Regions from separate parts of the Lysobacter gummosus genome, predicted to be linked through region 3. Evidence: riboswitches for the same ligand, from Rfam matches in the RefSeq annotation. Region 3 holds a riboswitch; each other region holds the start of a gene.

What was found. A riboswitch is a leader RNA that binds a small molecule or an ion and turns the genes downstream of it on or off. The one in region 3 is predicted to bind cobalamin.
Region 1: linked by a shared signal. The riboswitch ahead of LG3211_RS04560 (ribonucleoside-diphosphate reductase subunit alpha) and the one ahead of btuB (TonB-dependent vitamin B12 receptor) in region 3 are both predicted to bind cobalamin.
Region 2: linked by a shared signal. The riboswitch ahead of metE (5-methyltetrahydropteroyltriglutamate--homocysteine S-methyltransferase) and the one ahead of btuB (TonB-dependent vitamin B12 receptor) in region 3 are both predicted to bind cobalamin.
Region 4: linked by a shared signal. The riboswitch ahead of LG3211_RS10265 (CoA-acylating methylmalonate-semialdehyde dehydrogenase) and the one ahead of btuB (TonB-dependent vitamin B12 receptor) in region 3 are both predicted to bind cobalamin.

The regions. Positions count from the first base shown of each region.
Region 1 covers NZ_CP011131.1:1,121,778-1,126,488, forward strand. The annotation lists gene LG3211_RS04555 (ribonucleotide-diphosphate reductase subunit beta) at 1-486, opposite strand, end outside; gene LG3211_RS04560 (ribonucleoside-diphosphate reductase subunit alpha) at 645-3,008, opposite strand; cobalamin riboswitch at 3,428-3,720, opposite strand; gene LG3211_RS04565 (DUF2339 domain-containing protein) at 3,844-4,711, shown strand, end outside.
Region 2 covers NZ_CP011131.1:1,112,796-1,117,506, reverse strand. The annotation lists gene LG3211_RS04535 (TonB-dependent receptor) at 1-927, opposite strand, end outside; gene LG3211_RS04530 (COG3904 family protein) at 1,099-2,262, opposite strand; gene LG3211_RS27390 (DUF6053 domain-containing protein) at 2,391-2,570, opposite strand; cobalamin riboswitch at 2,698-2,970, shown strand; gene metE (5-methyltetrahydropteroyltriglutamate--homocysteine S-methyltransferase) at 3,168-4,711, shown strand, end outside.
Region 3 covers NZ_CP011131.1:4,507,892-4,512,602, forward strand. The annotation lists gene LG3211_RS18255 (hypothetical protein) at 1-533, opposite strand, end outside; gene LG3211_RS18260 (hypothetical protein) at 585-1,175, opposite strand; gene btuB (TonB-dependent vitamin B12 receptor) at 1,232-3,142, opposite strand; cobalamin riboswitch at 3,252-3,495, opposite strand; gene LG3211_RS18270 (SDR family oxidoreductase) at 3,640-4,395, shown strand; gene LG3211_RS18275 (TonB-dependent receptor plug domain-containing protein) at 4,649-4,711, shown strand, end outside.
Region 4 covers NZ_CP011131.1:2,466,274-2,470,984, forward strand. The annotation lists gene LG3211_RS10255 (hypothetical protein) at 1-409, shown strand, start outside; gene LG3211_RS25595 (hypothetical protein) at 1,052-2,056, shown strand; gene LG3211_RS25600 (hypothetical protein) at 2,132-2,494, opposite strand; cobalamin riboswitch at 2,499-2,718, shown strand; gene LG3211_RS10265 (CoA-acylating methylmalonate-semialdehyde dehydrogenase) at 2,859-4,373, shown strand; gene LG3211_RS10270 (acyl-CoA dehydrogenase family protein) at 4,385-4,711, shown strand, end outside.

The sequences.
Region 1 (4,711 bases), 2.7 Mb from region 3:
CGTCTCGATGCGGTGCAGGCCCTGGATCGAATCGATCCAGCGGAAACAGAACTCGGCCTTGGCCCGGATCGAGGGAATCTTCTCGACCGCGTCGAAGGCCTTGGCGCGCTCGTTCGGATCGGGCAGGTAGGTGTCGAGCAGGGTCAGGTAGAACTGTACGTGCAGCGCTTCCTCGTACAGCTGCCGCGACAGGTACATGCGCGCTTCGGGCGCGTTGATGTGCTGATACAGGTTCAGCACCAGATTGTTCGACACGATGCTGTCGCCGGTGGCGAAGAACGCGACCAGCCGCTCGACCAGATGCCGTTCGGCCGGGCCGAACTTGTGCTTGAGATCGTTCACGTCCTGCGAGAAATCCACTTCCTCGACGGTCCAGGTGTTGCGGATCGCGTCGCGGTACATCTCGTAGAAATGCGGGTAGCGCATCGGCCGCAGGGTGAGGTCGAAACCGGGATCGAGGAGGAGGCGGGTTGAATCGGTGGACATGGCAATTCCTTGGATGTTGCTTCCCTTCTCCCGCTGGCGGGAGAAGGTGCCCGGAGGGCGGATGAGGGCGCGCGAGGGTCGGCGACGACGCGAGCTAGATGGTGCGTTTGCCCTCACCCCGGCCCTCTCCCGCGCAGCGGGAGAGGGAGCAGAGCGTGTTACTGGCAGGCTTCGCAGGACTCGGGATTTTCCAGCGAGCACGCGATCGCCTCGCTGGCGGTGAACTCCACCGGCACCAACTCAGGCTTCGGCGCGCTGGTCGCCGGCGCGCTCACCGTGGTCTTGGCGATCTTGGTGGCCGGACGCGAGCGCAGGTAATACGTCGTCTTCAAGCCCTTCTTCCACGCGTACATGTACATCGAGCTGAGCTGGCCGATGTTCGGGCTTTCGATGAACAGGTTCAGCGACTGGCTCTGGTCGATGTACGCGCCGCGCTCGGCGGCCATGTCGATCAGCGAACGCATCGGCAGTTCCCACGCGGTGCGGTAGACCTGGCGCAGCGTCTCGGGCACTTCGGTCACCGACTGGATCGAACCTTCGGCCATCTTGATGCGGTCGCGCATCTCGGCGGTCCACATGCCGAGCTTCTTGAGTTCTTCCACGAGGTACTTGTTGACTACCAGGAAGTCGCCCGACAGCGTCTCGCGCTTGAACAGGTTCGACACCTGCGGCTCGATGCACTCGTAGCAGCCGGCGATGGAGGCGATGGTCGCGGTCGGCGCGATCGCGATCAGCAGCGAGTTGCGCAGGCCGTGCTCGGCGATGCGCTTGCGCAGCGCGTCCCAGCGCTCGGGCTGCGACGGGGTCACGCCCCAGGCTTCGAACTGCAGCTCGCCGACCGAAGCGCGGGTGTCGTCGAAGGACGGGTGCTTGCCGTGTTCCATCGCCAGCTCGTTCGACGCCGACAGCGCGTGGAAATAGATGGCCTCGGCGATTTCCTGCGCGAGCTTGCGCGCCGGCTCGGAGTCGAACGGCATGCGCAGCTTGAAGAACACATCCTGCAGGCCCATTGAGCCCAGGCCGACCGGACGCCACTTCAGATTGGCGCGGCGGGCGGTTTCGATCGGATAGAAGTTCAGATCGATCACGCGGTCGAGCTGGCGCACGGCCAGGCGCACGGTCTCGGCGAGCTTGTCGAAATCGAACGCGCCCTTGCCGTCCTCAAACAGCTCCACGTGATGGGAGAGATTGATCGAGCCCAGGTTGCACACCGCGGTCTCGTCCTGCGAGGTGACTTCCAGGATCTCGGTGCACAGGTTCGACAGATGGATGACGTTGCCGTCGCGCAGGGTCTGGTTGGACGCACGGTTGGACTTGTCCTTGAAGTTCATCCAGCCGTTGCCGGTCTGCGCCAGGGTGCGCATCATCCGGCCGTAGATGTCGCGCGCCTTGACCTTTTTCGCGGCCAGGCCGGCGGCTTCGGCGGCGTGGTAGGCGCGGTCGAAGGCTTCGCCCCACAGGTCGGTCAGCTGCGGCACCTTGGACGGATCGAACAGCGACCAGTCGGCGTCGGCCTCGACACGGCGCATGAATTCGTCCGGAATCCAGTTGGCCAGATTGAGGTTGTGCGTGCGGCGCGCTTCGTCGCCGGTGTTGTCGCGCAGTTCCAGGAACTCTTCCACGTCGGCGTGCCACGGCTCCAGGTACACGCAGGCCGCGCCCTTGCGCTTGCCGCCCTGGTTGACCGCCGCGACCGACGCGTCGAGCGTCTTCAGCCACGGCACGATGCCGTTGCTCAGGCCGTTGGTGGAACGGATCAGCGAGCCGCGCGAACGGATGCGTGTGTAGCTCAGGCCGATGCCGCCGCTGAACTTGCTGAGCTTGGCCACGTCCATGTAGCGCTTGTAGATCGCTTCCAGCGAGTCGTCGGGCGAATCGAGCAGGAAGCAGCTCGACAGCTGCTCGTGCGTGGTGCCGGCGTTGAACAGGGTCGGCGAGGACGGGATGTAGTCCAGCTGCGCCATGCGGCGGTACAGCGCCAGCGCGTCGCTGACGTCTTCGCTGAGCGCGCAGGCGATGCGCAGGAAGAATTGCTGCGGGGTCTCGATGACGGTGCGCGCGGTCGGGTGGCGCAGCAGGTAGCGGTCGTACAAGGTGCGCAGGCCGAAGTAATCGAACTTGGCGTCGAGGCTGCGGTCGATCGCGTCGTTGAGCTTGCGCGCGTTGGCCTGGACGAAGGTCACCAGGCGCTCGTTGATCAGGCCCAGCTCATGGCCGCGCTGGATCGACTGCGAGAACGCATGGATTTCGATGCCGGCGACTTCTTTCTCGATCACGCCGGCGAGCAGGCGCGCGGCGAGGCGGCCGTATTCGGGTTCTTCCGCGGTCAGCAGGGCGGCGGTGCGGATCGACAGTTCGTCGAGTTCCTGCGTGGTCGCGCCGTCGTACAGGCCGGAGATGGTGCGGGTGGCCACGCGCATCGGATCGATCGCGTAGAGGTTCTCGCCGCTGCGGGTCACCGCGCGCACGATCTTGTTCAGATCGACCGGTTCGCGGCGACCGTTGCGCTTGGTCACGCTCATGGTCAGGTTGGCCGCGGGCGGGGTCAGGGCGAAGCCGGGCGCGTCTTGCGCGGTACGGGCTGCGGCCGGCTTGGCGGCGGCGTTGGAAGTGGCGGCGGCGTCCGTGGCGGGGGCGAGGGACGGATCGGATGCGAGTGTGGTCATGGCATTACTCCGGGGCGTGGGTGCACGGTGCGGAGAACGCGGACGCGCCGGCGACGACGGACCGCGCGCGCGGTGTCATCGGTGGCGCGGCCGTGCCCCCGCGGGCGCAGAGCTTGGGAGTGTGTCGGCTGGGTGTCGCGCGGCCCGAGACGCGAGGTCCGGGACGGTCCGCTCGGCGCTGCGCGCCGGAACGGACGGGCGCGACGGAGGTCCGTCGTGCCGCGACACCGGCCGTCTTCCCCCGAAGACTCCTGTGGGCCGGTACCGCGCGGTTGTGCGACGCGCGGCTGTCGGCAGGTCTTCGGGCTCGGGACTCGGAGCGAGAAACGGGCAAAGAGAAGTGAGCGCTACGGGGTGACCCGGTTCTCACTTTTCTTCGCCCGCTTCTCGTTCCTCCTACCGGGGTCGCTTCCCAGGCATACCGCCCAGTGCCATGACCCGTTCGTTTCCCATACCGCTGCGGGGCAGCGCCGGCTTCGGACCCCGCCGCGAGTGCTCGCGGTCGCGTCCCTACCGACTTCCCTTTTCAGCCGATCGCAAGATCGGCACCGACGGGCACAACATAGTGTGGTTATGCGATTTCGTCAACGCGATATGTGGTGAATGAATCGTGTATATAGCGAGTGAAGGCGACGCTTCCATACGCCGCGCCTTGGTGTAACGTGCCCGCCATAAGGAACGGGGAACTGTGATGGAAGCACTGATTGTCTTGCTGGTACTGGCTTTGCTGTTGGTGCCGGTGCTGCTCATCGTCGCCCTGGTCCAGATCTCCGGGCTCAAGTCCCGGGTGTCGGGCCTGGAACGGACCCTGGCACAGCTTCGTGCGTCCGCAGCCGCTCCGCCGGCACCGCGCGGCCGCGAGGACGAAACCCTGGCCGAGCGCATCGAGCGCATCGATCGTGAAGCGCTGCCGCAGACGCCGGCGCGCCCGATCGCCAGCGCCGCGCCGCCCGCCGCGACTGCGCCGCAGACTCCGCCGCCGTTCCCGGCCACGCCGCCGTCCGTGCCGCCGCCGTTGCCGCCGCGACCGGCCGCCGCGGCGGCCTCGCCCATGCCGCTTCGCGCGCCCGTCGCGCCGACGCCACGCGCACCGCGTGCGCCGTCGCCGCCGGACATCTTCACTCTCGGCGCGCGCTGGGTCCGGCGTTGGTTCACCGAGGGCAACGTGCCGGTCAAGGTCGGCATGCTGGTGTTGCTCGCCGGCGTCGCCGCGTTGCTGAAGTACGCCAGCGACCAGGGCTGGATGCACGTGCCGATGGAGTTCCGTCTCGCCGGCATCGCCGTCGCGGCGATGGGCGGGCTGGTGTTCGGCTGGCAGCAGCGCGAGCGCAAGCGCGTGTTCGCGCTGAGCCTGCAGGGCGGGGCGATCGGCGTGCTGCTGCTGGTGGTGTTCGCCGCGTTCAAGCTCTACGGCCTGATCCCGGCCGGCGCGGCGTTCGCGATCAGCGTGGTGCTGGTCGCCGGCACCGGCGTGCTGTCGGTCAAGCAGAACGCGCTGGCGCTGGCGGTGTTCGCGATCCTGGCCGGCTTCCTCGCGCCGATCTGGCTGTCCACCGGTT
Region 2 (4,711 bases), 2.7 Mb from region 3:
CAGATCCAGCTGCGGCGTCAGCGCCTTGCTGTAGCTCGCGTTGAAGATATTGACGCGGGCGCGGCTGTAGTCGTCGTGGCGCGCATCGGCCGAGCCGTAATAGGTATCGATCGGAACGTCCACCGGGCGACCGAACAGGCTGGGAATGCCGAAGTCGGTAACGCGTTCGTCGCGCTGCGCGCTGGCCTGCAGCAGCAACTGGCCGCCGCCGAGTTCGAAGCGATACGACGGCGCGATCAGCCAGCGCTCGATGAAGCCCTGGTCGCGGAAAGTGTCCGAATCCTCGACCGCGCCGACCAGACGGCCGGCGCCGATGCCGAGCGGGCCGGTGACGTCGAACTCGCCGCGACGGCCGCCCTCGCTGTCGGCATACAGACGCAGCTTGCCCTGCGCGGTGTCCAGCGGCTGCTTGCTGACGCGATTGACCAGGCCGCCGGAAGAACCGCGGCCGAACAACATCGCCGCGGTGCCCTTGAGCACTTCGATGCGCTCGGTGTTGGCCAGATCGCGGAAGTACATCGCGTCGTCGCGCACGCCGTCGAGGTATTGGTCGGCCAGCGCGCTGAAGCCGCGGATCGCGACCTGATCGCGCTGGCCGTCGCCGTTGTTGAGCCCCACGCCGGGCACCAGCGACAGCATTTCGTTGAGCGAACGCCCGCCCTGCGCGTCGATCAGCGCGCGCGGCAGCACGGTGACGGCTTGCGGCACTTCGATCAGCGCGGTGTCGGTCTTGGTCGCGCTGGAACTGCGCTGGGCGCCGAACTTGGGAGCGGCGACGCCGCGGACCTGGATCTGGTCGAGTTCGTGGACCTGGGCGCCGGCGTCGGCCGCGTCGTCGGCGTGGGCGGCCAGGGAGAACAGGCACAAGGGCAACAGGGCCAGCGCGAGACGCGCCGGCGCCAGCCGGGAGAGCGGAGAGGCGGACATCGGTAAAACTCCTGCGAGGCTTTTGGCTCGAGCCCCACAGGCGCTCTGGCTATACAGGCGGGGATTTTCCGGTGCTGAGACGGCGATCGCAAGTGCGCGGCGCACTCAAGGCCGCGGCGCGGCCGTGTCGGGCGATCGGCGAACGGGCCGTTTTCGCCGGGTTTGCGCCGATTATTCCCCCGGCGCGGACGCGGATTTCTTCTTCGCCAGGCGCTTGGATTCGCTCTTCGACAAGGCCTCGTTGGAGGCCTGCGCGGCGTCCGCGGCCTGCGCTTCTTCGGTGGGGAACAACTCCGGCAGATCGCGCGCGTACAGATCGGCCGGGCTGTCGGACGGGCAGGCCTTGTCCGGGAAACCGAACTGTCCCTGCAGAGCGTTGGCGCACTGAGGCATGGATTCGAAGTTCTTGCCGGTGGCCATGCATTGCGCGTCGAAGGCGCGGCGGAAGGCGTCGCGGCGGCGGACGAAGTCCTCGCCGCACTTGCGGGTCAGGCGGATGCGGTCCAGATCGTCCTGGGCGGCGTTGGTGCCGTCCAAGCCGTATTGCTTGAGTTCGTCCGGGGTCAGGATGCGCAGGTCGCGGTTGGCGATGGTCATCATCAGGTCCGACACCGCGGTGGCCACGCCGTTGCGCTCCAGGTAGTCGCGCACCTGCTGATTGATCGCGCGCAGTTCGCGGCTGAGCTCGGCGCGCGAGGTCGCGGTGGAGCGGTCGCGCATCAGCCGGTGGATGCCGACCTTGCCCTCGACCGAGCGCGTATCGCCCGCGGCCAGCACCAGCACGCAGGCGCTGTGGCAGACCGAGTCCTCGCGCACCCAGATCGCCCAGCCCGATTCGGCGATCGAATCGCCAGCGCGGATCGCTTCTTCGACGTGACCGCCGCTGGAGTCGATATCCAGGATGCGGGTCTGGATTTCCATGCGCGTGGCCATCGCCGAGACCCGCTGCACCAGCGCGGTGAAGCCGGCGCCGATCTTGCCCTGATAACGCAGCCGCACCACCCCGCGCGCCTGGCACGGCGACAGCGCATCGACCAGGCTGAAGAACTCCAGCGAGGTCAGCCGCTGGCCTTCGCCGAATTGCGGGTAGTCGTATTCGCAGCTGATCCGGGCGACGCCGCCGTCGAGTTTGGCCGGCGGCCAATAGGTGCCCTTGAGGATGTCCTCTTCGCTCGGCGGCACCGGCGCGACCTTGGGCATCTCGTTCTGGCTGCCCAGGGTGACCGACTCGTCCTGCGCCGGCGCCGGCGGATCCTTCGCGCACGCCGTCAGGACCAGCGCGCACAGCAACGATGCGAGCAGGCCAGCCAGTAACGGGGTCCTTTCGAAAAACATGTTCCACCCACCGGATTCGGGATCGCGCGGGACCGTCCTGGTCCGCGCCGTGCGCGTAGCGCCTGTGCAAACGTTAGCCCCAGCCTTCGCCAAGCTCAACGGCGGCGTGAGGCGCGGCGTCACGGCTATCAGGGTGAGGTCATCTTCGTCGGCGGCGGATGAACGCCAGCCGCCGGAAACCGCGCCGGGCGCGTGCCGCCGCGCAGGGGCCATAAACCGCAAACAACCGGTGCCGCCGGGTTTTTTGCAGGAGGGGCTTCAGCCCCGATGCTTTTCGATCCGTTCACCGCGATCTGAGCCAAAAGCATCGGGGCTGAAGCCCCTCCTACAAAAGACTTCGTGCTTCGGCCTGCCGGGAGTCGCCGATTGACTTCGCCCCGCCCCCTGCGTACCTTGGCGCCGTTACGGTGAACATCGCTTCATAAAGATAGAGCGATGGGACACGCCATCGACGGCCTCGCGCCGGCGACGGCCAGAGGGAATCCGGTTCGAATCCGGAGCTGCCCCGCAGCGGTATGGGAAACGAACGGGCCATGGCACTGGGCGATATGCCCGGGAAGCGGCCTCAGTAGGAAAAAGCGAGGGGTAGAGTTCAGAGGAGTGAGAAACGAGTAAAAGCATCGGCTTCGACTCGTTTCTCACTCCTCTGAACTCTACTTCCCGCTCCAAGTCCCGAGCCCGAAGACCTGCCGCGACCGGAAGGTTCGCCTTCCGTCCGACTCCGGCCCGCGTGGCGCCGGACGGCGTGCCCGCACGCCGTCCGCGCGGCGCGGATCGGTTCGCCCGCGGGGGCGAAGGTCGAAGCCAAGGTTCGCGATGGAGTCCGGCGCTTACGCGTGCGGGCCGGCGTGGCCGTGGTTTCCTTCGTTGCCCTGCGTCATGCCCACGCATCGCAGGTACTCATCATGATCAGCGTCACCCCTCTCGGCTTCCCGCGCATCGGCGCGCGGCGCGAGCTGAAACAAGCTTTGGAATCGTTCTGGAAAGGCGACAGCGACGCGCAATCGCTGCACGCCACCGCCGCCGCCCTGCGCGAACGCCATTGGCGGCTCGCGCGCGAGGCCGGCGCCGACATCGTGCCGGTCAACGACTTCTCGCTCTACGACCACGTGCTCGACACCACCGTGCTGTTCGACGCGATTCCCGCCTCGCACCGCGCCGCGTTCGACGAAGACCCGCTGACCGGTTACTTCGCCCTCGCCCGCGGCCTGCAGGACGGTCGCCGCGATCTGCGCGCGCTGGAAATGACCAAGTGGTTCGACACCAACTACCACTACCTGGTGCCGCAGTTCGAGGCCAACCAGCGCTTCGCCCTGCGCGGCGACAAGCCGCTGGCCGAACTGGCGCAGGCGCAGGCCCTGGGCCTTGAGGCGCGTCCCGTGCTGCTGGGCCCGGTGTCGCTGCTCAAGCTGGGCAAGCGCATCGATGGCGGCGATCCGCGCGAACTGCTCGACAACCTGTTGCCCGCCTACGCCGAGTTGCTGTCCAAGCTCAAGGCCGCCGGCGCGCAGTGGGTGCAGATCGACGAACCGGCGCTGGTGCTGGACCTGGACGACGCCGACCGCGCCGCCTACCGCCGCGCCTACGCCGCGCTGGCCGAAGTCGATGCACCGCAGCGCCTTTTGACCACCTACTTCGGCGCGCTCGGCGACAACGCCGCGCTGGCCGCGCAGTTGCCGGTGGAAGGCCTGCACCTGGATCTGGTGCGCGCGCCGCAGCAACTGGAAAGCGTGCTGCCGCTGTTGCCGGAAGATCGCGCGCTGAGCCTGGGCGTGGTGGACGGCCGCAACATCTGGCGAGCCGATCTCGACGCCGCGCTGAGCCTGGCCCGCCGCGCCGGCGCGCGGGCGAAATGGCTGGCGCCGTCGTGTTCGCTGCTGCACGTGCCGGCCGATCTGGACCTGGAAAAGAAGCTGCCGACGCCGCTCAAGCATTGGATGGCCTACGCCAGGCAGAAGATCGAAGAACTGCGCCTGCTCGCCGACGCCCTGGCCGGCAACGCCGACGCCGAACGCGACCTGGCCGCGGCCGCGAGCGCGCGCGCCGCGCGCCTGGCTTCGCCGCTGCTGCGCAACGCCGGCGTGCGCAAGCGCCTGGCCGCGGTCGAACCGGCCATGGCCAATCGCGTCTCGCCCTATCCCAAGCGCGCCAAGCTGCAGCAGGACCGGCTGAATCTGCCGCTGTTCCCGACCACCACCATCGGCTCGTTCCCGCAGACCGCGCAAGTGCGCCGCGCCCGTGCCGAACACAAGGCCGGCAAGATCGACGACGCCGCTTACCAGCGCTTCCTCGAAAACGAGACCGTGCAATGCCTGCGCGAGCAGGAAGCGCTCGGCATCGACGTGCTGGTGCACGGCGAGTTCGAACGCAACGACATGGTCGAATACTTCGGCGAGCAGCTCGACGGCTTCGCCTTCACCGCGCACGGCTGGGTGCAAAGCTACGGCTC
Region 3 (4,711 bases):
TAACCGGCCAGGGTGCCCAGGGTGCGCGGGTAGTACTGCGCGATGCGATCGATGAAGCCGGCCAGCGAGGCGTCCGGGTAGCGCCCGGAGAGGAAATAGAACCCGCCCTTGGAGATCAGGTAGGCCACCACCGAGGTCGCCAGCAGCGCCAGCACCAGTCGCGGCACGCTGCGCCAATGATCGCGGTGCATGCGCGCATAGAAGCGTCCGCCCATCCACAGCGCGCCGTAGGCCAGCGCCAGCGCCCAGTACGCCGGCGACAGGCACCAGTCGGTGATCCGGCCCAGCGCCAGGCTGGCCAGGTCCAGCAGCGAGGACAGCACGAACAGGGCCGGAAACACCCAGCCCGGCCGCAGCATCGCCCCGGCCAGGAAGAACACCGCCCACGACGCGCTGGGCAGAGCGTCCACGGTGGCGAAATGCTGGCCGCGCGTGCAGATCATCAACACGGCCAGGAGCGCGGCGGTGGCTATCTGCGCGTTGCGCGAACGCAAGGGCAGGATCGCATCGCTGGGGGCAAGCAGGATCGACATGTTCGAACTCCCGAATCGACTGGCAAAACCGATAAGCGCTTGCGCGGGCGATCAGGCCCGGCTGCGCGACTGCGCCGCGTGCGCCGGCGCGAAGCGCGCGATCAGCGCATGCACCAGGAACCCGCTGGCGATGTAGATCATGGTGGTGCGCACGAACAGCGGCCCCCATCGCCACAGGCGCGCCAGATACTGGTCGAGGTTGGGCTGCGGATAGCGGCCGCCGAACCAGTAGAAGGCGCCGTTGGAAATCAGGAACGACACGCTCGCCGCGACCAGCGCCAGGCCCAGCCCGATCGCCACCGCGCGTCCGTTCGCGGCCATGCGCGGTGCGTACATCCGCCCGGCGTACCACAGCACCGCGTAGGCCAGCAGCAAGGACGCATACGACGGCGTCACGCAGTAATGCTGGTAGAAGCTCAGGCCGCGGCCGGTGATGGCGACGTAGTCGATCGCCACCGCCAACAGCATGAAGCCTGCGAACAACGCATGCCGGCGCAGATACACGCCGCCCAGGAAGAACACCGCCATCGACGCATCAGGCAGGTGCAGCGCGCTGCCGAAGTGATGGAAGCGCGTGGCGATCATCAGCGTCAGCAGGACCGCGACGATGCTGGTTTTCACGGGCACGGACAGATCGTTCATCTCAAGCTCTCGGTCGGAGCCGGCCGCGCGGACGCGGCCGGGGTGGCGCGGTGACATCAGCGAAGGGGGCGGTAACGCAGCGTCAGCAGATAGTTGCGGCCGGGCTGATTGTAGAAGGCCGCGGTTTCGTAATGCCGGTCGAACAGGTTATTGGCCGATAACTGCAAGCTCCAGGCCGCGTCGAAGGCGTAGCCCAGGCGCAAGTCGGTCAGAGCATAGCCGCCCAGGCTGCGGGCGTTGGCCAGATCGTCGTAGCGCTGGCCGGCGGCGTAGACGCTGGCGCCGAAGGACACGGCGCGGGCGGCGCCCAACTCGAAGCGGCGGTCCAGGTCGATGCGTGCGCTGCGGCGCGCGCGGCGCGGCAGATAGTTGTCGTTGTAGCTGTTGCGGCTGTCGTTGCGCGCGTCCAGCCAGGTCGCGCTGGCGCGCAGGTCCCAGTCGGCCAGGCGCGTATCGAGCACCGCTTCCAGGCCGCGGATGCGGGCGCGATCGACGTTGCCGGGCACACCGCGCGATGCGTCGTAGGCGATCAGATCGTCGATCCGGGTCTGGTAGGCGTTGAGCGACCACACCTGCCGGCGTTCGCCGCCGAAGCTGCCGCGCAGCCCGAGCTCGAAGCTGCGCGAGGTTTCCGGGGAAAGCTCCGGATTGCCGTAACCGGGGAAGTACAGCTCGTTGAAGGTCGGCGCCTTGAACGCAGTGCCGTAGCTGGCGGTCAGGCGCATCGATTCGGTGAAATCCCAGCCCCACAGCACGCTGCCGGTGGTTTCCCCGCCGAACTGGCTGTCGTCGTCGCGGCGCAGGCTGGCCTGCAGCGCATGCGCGCCGAAGTCGCGCTGCCATTGGCCGAACGCGCCGCGCAGGATGCGATGGTCGCGCGCGTAGCGGGTGCTGCTTTCGATCTCGTCGCGCTGCCAATCGAAGCCGGCGGTCAGCAGATTCTGCCCGAGGCTGAAATCGCCCTGCACCGAACCCAACTGGCGCCGCGTATCGAAGGTGCTCGAATACTTGCCGTTCTTGTAGTTGTCGCTCAGATCGGCGCTGCGTCCGGCGTTGAGGCTCACGCTGACGCGGTCGTTGGGCTTGTAACGCAGCTTGGCGCCGGCCACTTGCTGCACCGCGTCGGTCTGATTGTTCTGGCTGCCGTCGTAGAGGTTGTTGCTCTGGGCGCGCAGCACGCGCGCCTCGGCGTCCCATTGTTCGCTGAAACGGTAGCCGCCCTGCACGGTCAGCGAGCTGTTGCGGTAGCCGTCGCGATCGGGCGAATTGGTGAAACAGCCCGCGCCGCCCGGCGAGGGCTTGCCGCGGCAGGCGTTGATGCCGTCGGTGTCTTCGTGCGCGGCGTTGATCGAATACCAGCCGCGCTCGCCCTTGCCGGCGACGCCGGCGGAGCCGCGATGGGTCTGGTTGCTGCCCAGCGACAGACTGAAGTTCGGCGCGAACGCGCCCTGCGGGCGGCGGGTGAAGATCTGGACCACGCCGCCGATGGCTTCGGAGCCGTACAGGCTGGAGAACGGGCCGCGCACGATTTCCACGCGTTCGATCTGTTCGACCGGAATGTCCTGCAGCGAGGCGCCGCCGCTGGTGGCCGAGCCGAGCTTGATGCCATCGACCAGCACCAGCACGTGATCGGATTCGGTGCCTCGCAGGAACAGCGAGGTGGATTTGCCCGCGCCGCCGTGGTTGGCCAGCGATGCGCCCGGCGTGCCGCGCAGCAGGTCCGGCAGCGAGGCCGGCTGCAGGCGCTCGATGTCGGCGCGATCGATCACCGTCACCGCGGCCAGGGTCGCGTCCTGGGTCTGGGCGGTACGGCTGGCGGTGACCACGACCTGGTCGATATCCACCGCGGTATCGGCGCTGGCGCCGAAGGCGGCGCCGGCCAGGGCGGCGCACAAGGCGGTATTCAGGGCAAGCCGCGCGGGGCGCGACGGAAATGCAACGGCAACTACAGACGCAATCACTGGCAGGTCTCCACGGCCGCGCCTCACCCGCGCGGTCCAGACTAGGTCGAGACACACGAAGAGCGGCAAGGGAGGCAGGCGCGAGCGCAGGATTCCCGAGACACGGCCCTCCGCCTGTCGGTTCGCGCTCCGGGCCGGTCTCCGGGCTCGCGAGCGGAAGCGATCGGTGCGAACACCCGATCGCGGTTCCCGTAACGCGCCTTCCCGTGCATCAGCACAGTGGCCAAGAGCGTTACGTTGACTCGCCTACCGTTGCGGGGGCAGCTCCGGCTTGAGCGTTCGGCATGAGCCGCGCGCCACCGGATTCCCGTTTCAATCGCCCGACTGTGTCGGCGATCACCTTGAGCGCGGGCATCTTAACAGTGCCGCCCGGTGGCGGCGCCAGGGTATGGGCCTCGATGAGGCACATGCGCGACCCCTCAGGCACATTTCAGACGCGTCTGATTCATTCGCGGGCGCAGTCCGTGGACGATGCACTCACCCGCCGCGACCCGATCCCGCCGATGAACGCCACCGACTTGCGCCTGAGCCCCGCCCCGAACGTCCGCAGCCTGATCCTCGGCGCGCAGTCGGGTATCGGCCGCGCCCTGTCGGCACGCCTGTCGCGCCGCCGCGGCCAGCTGACCCTGGCCTGCGCCGATCTGCAGCAGCTGGACGCCACCGCCGACACGCTGCGTCCGCTGGCCAAATCCAGTATCGACACCCATCAGGCGCAGTTGGACGACATCGACAGCCTGCGCCGCCTGTTCGAGCGCGCCGGCCGGATCGACCACCTGATCATCGCCGCCAGCGCCCCGGCGCCGGCCGGACCCTTGGCCGAACTGGACCTCGATCAGGCGCGGCAGGCGTTCGAACGCAAGCTGTGGGGCTCGATCCAGGCCGTGCAGCTGGCCCTGCCCTATCTCAGCGGCAACGGCAGCGTGACCCTGACCAGCGGCATCGTCGCGCGCAAGGCCACGCCCGGCGCGCTCGCCCGCACCGTGATCAACGCCGCGCTGGAAGCCAGCGTCAAAGTGCTGGCGCGCGAATTGGCGCCGCTGCGCGTCAACGCCATCAGCCCAGGCCTGACCGACAGCGACGGCTACCACGGCATGGAACCGTTCGCGCGCATGTCGGCGCTGGCGCGGGCCGGCGAGAAACTGCCGGTCGGCCGGGTCGGCCGCACGGACGAAATCGCTTCGGCCTATCTGTTCGCGATCGACAACGCCTACGTCACCGGCACGGTGATCGACGTCGATGGGGGCGCGCTGATCATCTGAGCCGCTCCGCGGCGCAGGTCGCCGCACCCTCTTCCGGACGCCGGGATCGCGATCGATGCGACCCGGCGTTTTTTTTGGAGCCGGGATCGGGATTCGGGATTGGCGGCGCTTCGGAGCGGCCCGGCGCCGAAACTGGGGCGTTTACCACTTTTTGGCTACTTGCGTTAGGCACAGCTTGGCCGCTTTATTGACCCGCTTGTTATAAGCGTGTTAAACCCGATTGCCATCGATGTCACCCCCACCAGGAGTCTTCATGCACGCCAGTCGCAAGCTCACCGGACCCCTTCACCCACTGGCCCTGGGCCTGCTGATCGCA
Region 4 (4,711 bases), 2.0 Mb from region 3:
ATCGTGCCTGGGCCTGCTCCTGGTCGCGGTTCCGCCAGCCCATGCGCAGAAAGACCGCCAGGTCTACGAAGACGCGATCGCGCGCTCGGCCGAGGTGTGTCCCGACCATTCCGCCGAGCGCACCCGCGCCGGAGTCATGGCCGTCCCGGCCGCCACCTTGAAGGTGCTGGAGGAGTTCGATGTCGCCCTGTGCCCGGACCGCCGCCTCGACAGCACCACGCCGGTGGTCTGGTACGGCGTGCAGAACGTGTTCGCCTGGAATCCGTCGGTCAAGGGCGCGCCCAAGGTGATGGCGACCCAGGCCGCCGCCTACGCGCGCAGCGAGGAGTTCCCGCAGACCACCGTGGTGTGGAAGGCGAACGGCAAGCTCGCCGAAGGCGCGCTGGTGCCGTCGTTCCGCAAGCGTTGAGGGTTTGATGGCGGCGGCCGGCTTGAGGTTGCCGGCCGCGGGGACGCCGCGGAGGTTCGCGGGCATCCCTGTGTAAGCCGCCAGGCAATCAAGCAGCGAGAAAACAGGCCGGCGTTCGCCGGCCTTTGCGCATGGCGCGATCGAATCGGGCGCATCGACGGCTGCATGGCCTGGCCGCGTCGATGCCGCGAGCCAACGCCGCCGAGCACGCCGCACCGCGCGGCCGTCATCGAATCGTGAACGAAAGCCACACCGGCGGCGCCGATCGCGCTGTGGCCAACGGAATTTTTATTCTCTCGCCGACGCCGTCCTCGTATCGTCGCGTGCATTCGTCGCGTCGATGATCGAGTGCATCGGCGCGGCGCGCGCGGACGCTCGGCGGCTTCGCCGAGGCGCGAATCGATAAGCGCTGTCGACTGTTTCCCGATCTCCACGGCGTCGCGGCTTGCGGCGGAAGCGGGCGAGGGCGTGGTGAAGTACGCAATCCCGTGTCGCCGCGGTCCACCGTGTTCGCCCGCCGCGCCTGAACGAAGGCCGGCAAGCGCGCGCGACGAGCGTCGCGCGCGCGGAACTCGTTCTATCGTTCCCGTTCCGATGCTTGCGGCCCGGCGCATGTTTCAGGCCATCACCCCCGAAGGATGAATGAACAAAGCCGCTCCTCCGCAAGATGCCCTGCTGCATGCGAGCGCTTTGCTGATCGCCGTCGCGGTGACGATGTTCACCGGTTGGCTGTTGCTGGACGTGCCGGCCCCGGCGCCGGCGCAACCGGCCCTGGATGTGGTCCTGATCGAGCGCGTGCCGCCGCCCGTCGAGCCGCCGAGCGAACCGGACTTCGTGCCCGTGCCCATGCCACGCGACCGCCCGCACGCGCCTCAAACGGCGAGCGTCGCCGCGAACACGCCCCGTCCCGTGCAGCCTCAGCCATCGACGCCGCGCAAGCAAACCGCGGCAAACACGCCACCGCCCGCGCGCCCCAGCCGGCTATTCAACGCCGACGGCCGCGTCGCGCTGCCGGAGGCCGACCCGATGCGCGCGCCGCCCGGCCGCGCGCCGGGCGATCCGGACGATCCCAAATTCGTAGCCGCGAAGAACACCTTCGAACGCCGCAATCCGATCGACGTGCCGCCGACCGGATTCGAATCGGATTGGGCCACCGAAGGCACCCTCGGCAAGGCCTTGCTGGGTAAGGCGACCAAGCGGCTGCAGAAAATCGCCGACGCGATGCCGTTCAAGCGCGATATCCAGCAGGCACGCGCGCGGCCGCCGCCGCCGGTGCGGTTCAATCCGGCGCTGCACGAGCGGCCCTCGGACCTGGGCAGCGAAGCCACCGGCGATGCCTACAAGGCCGCGCCGATCGCGTTCGAGCCCGCGCCGGGCCTGCAGGGCGAGGCCAGCCGCCGTATCCGTCAGGCGATCGGCGAAGTCGAAGCGGCCCACGGCGGCTGCGAGCGCAAGCGGCTGCGCGAGTTGCTGGCGCCGGCGATCGTGCGCGTGGACGAACTTCAACGCATCGAACGCGCGATGGCGAGCGGCGTCGATCCGATCCGCGCCGAACAGTTGCTGCCGCGTTCGGCCGACATGGCCTACGACCAGGCGCGTCGCGCGATCTGGTACGCGAAACAGCAATTGGCGACGTGCGCGAGCTGACCTGGGCGGCCTGATACACGAGTACCGACGACATCGACTGTTCGTTTGTTCGCCGCGTTGCCGTCGACGGTGCGGTTACGGCGTTGAAGCGCGCACCGTCAATGCGTGCGATTCAAACGAAGTCGGCGCTGAGCGCATCGCGCGAACCATCGGCGTCTGCATGATCGCGACGATGGCGGTGCCGATCTGGCGCCGCAGAGAGGCGATGAACAGGCGCGAGGCGCACATTCGATGCGGCAATGCACGCATCACCATCGATATTAGCGTTTGAGCCGCGATGCACGTCATCGCATCGCTTTGTGATCCGCGTGGTGAATCCACCGCCATTGCAGCCGCGTCGATGCCTTGACGCCGGCCCGCATCCAGCGCTTGCGTCCGCTCTGAACGAACGCGCGCAATGCGCCCGCCGCGATGCGGCTTGTCCGCCCAGGGCCGCAAGCACTACACTTCGCCCGCCACAGGTGCCTTGCACGCCGGTCCATACCGGCGCGCAGGGTGAAACGGGAAGTCGGTGCGGACGTGATCGTCCAATTCCGACGCTGCCCCCGCAACGGTAGGCGAGAACACCCGACGTTGACCACTGCGCTCGCGCGGGAAGGTGTCGGGGTGATGCTTCGGCATCGCTCGCAAGCCCGGAGACCGGCCCGTGGCGGACATCGGGAGATGTCCTCCTCGAGTGTTGCGGCGGGCAACCTGACGGGCTGATTCGATGCGGCGTGCGTTCGCCATCGTTTCGTCTTGTCGCGCGTCTCCGCAACCCTCGCTTTCGCGGGTGTGCGATACGGAGACCACCATGAACGATATGCATCGCGTTGCGACCGAGGTCGCGACGGTCAAGCTTTTGATCGACGGCGAATTCGTCGAATCCCGCAGCACGCAGTGGCGCGACGTCGTCAATCCGGCCACCCAGGCGGTGCTGGCGCGCGTACCGATGGCCACGGCCGAGGAAGTGGACGCGGCGGTGGCTTCGGCCGCACGCGCGTTCAAGACCTGGCGCAAGACCCCGATCGGCGCGCGTGCGCGCATCTTCCTGAAATATCAGCAGCTGATCCGCGAGCACATGAGCGAGCTCGCCGCGATCCTGACCTCCGAGCAGGGCAAGACCTTGCCCGACGCCGAAGGCGACGTGTTCCGCGGCCTGGAAGTGGTCGAACACGCCGCGGCGATCGGCAACCTGCAACTGGGCGAGTTGGCCAACAACGTCGCCGGCGGCGTCGATACCTACACCTTGCTGCAACCGCTGGGCGTGTGCGCGGGCATTACGCCGTTCAATTTCCCGGCGATGATTCCGCTGTGGATGTTCCCGATGGCCATCGCCACCGGCAACACCTTCGTGCTCAAGCCGTCCGAACAGGATCCGCTGGTGACCATGCGCCTGGTCGAGCTGGCGCTGCAGGCCGGCGTTCCCAAGGGCGTGCTCAACGTCGTCCACGGTGGCGAAGATGTGGTCAACGCGATCTGCGATCACGCCGATATCCGCGCGGTGTCGTTCGTCGGTTCGACCAAGGTCGGCACCCACGTGTATCGCCGCGCCTCGCTCGCCGGCAAGCGCGTGCAATGCATGATGGGTGCGAAGAATCACGCCATCGTGCTGCCCGACGCGAACAAGGAGCAAACCCTCAACGCCATGGCCGGCGCCGCGTTCGGCGCGGCCGGGCAGCGTTGCATGGCCGCGTCCACCGCGGTGTTGGTCGGCGAAGCGCGGCAGTGGATTCCGGATCTGGTCGCCAAGGCGCGCACGCTCAAGGTCAACGCCGGCACCGAGCCGGGCACCGACGTGGGTCCGGTGATTTCCTGCGCCGCGCGCGAACGCGTCGAAGGCCTGATTGCCTCGGGCGTGGAGCAGGGCGCGGTGCTCGAACTCGACGGCCGCAATCCCGCGGTGCCGGGGTATCAGCAAGGCAATTTCGTCGGCCCGACGATCTTCTCCGGCGTCGAACCGGGCATGCGCATCTATCAGGAAGAAATTTTCGGACCGGTGCTGGTGATCCTCGGCGTGGACACGCTGGATGAGGCGATCGCGCTGATCAACGCCAATCCCAACGGCAACGGCACCGCGATCTTCACCCAGTCCGGCGCTGCCGCGCGCAGGTTCCAGGAAGAGATCGACGTCGGCCAGGTCGGCATCAACGTGCCGATTCCGGTGCCGGTGCCGCTGTTCTCGTTCACCGGCTCGCGCGCCTCCAAGCTCGGCGACCTGGGCCCGTACGGCAAGCAGGTGGTGACCTTCTATACCCAGACCAAGACCGTCACCGCGCGCTGGTTCGACGACGAGACCCTGGGTCACGGCGTCAACACCACGATCAGTCTCAAGTGATGGCCGCGGTCATGGACTGGCAGGCCGCGTCGGTGGTGCCGACCGGCCTGAGCGAAGAACAGGCTGCGTACCGCGATGCGGCGCGCGACTTCGCCCAGGCTCGGTTGGCGCCGCATGCGGCGCAATGGGACGCGCAAGGCATCTTTCCGCGCGAAGCCATCGCCCAGGCCGGCGAGCTCGGCTTTTGCGGGCTGTACGTGGACGAAGCCGCCGGCGGCTCGGGCTTGAGCCGGCTGGACGCGGCGATCGTGTTCGAGGAACTGGCCGCGGTCGATCCGTCCACCGCGGCGTTCATCAGCATCCACAACATGGCGACCTGGATGCTGACCGCGCATGCC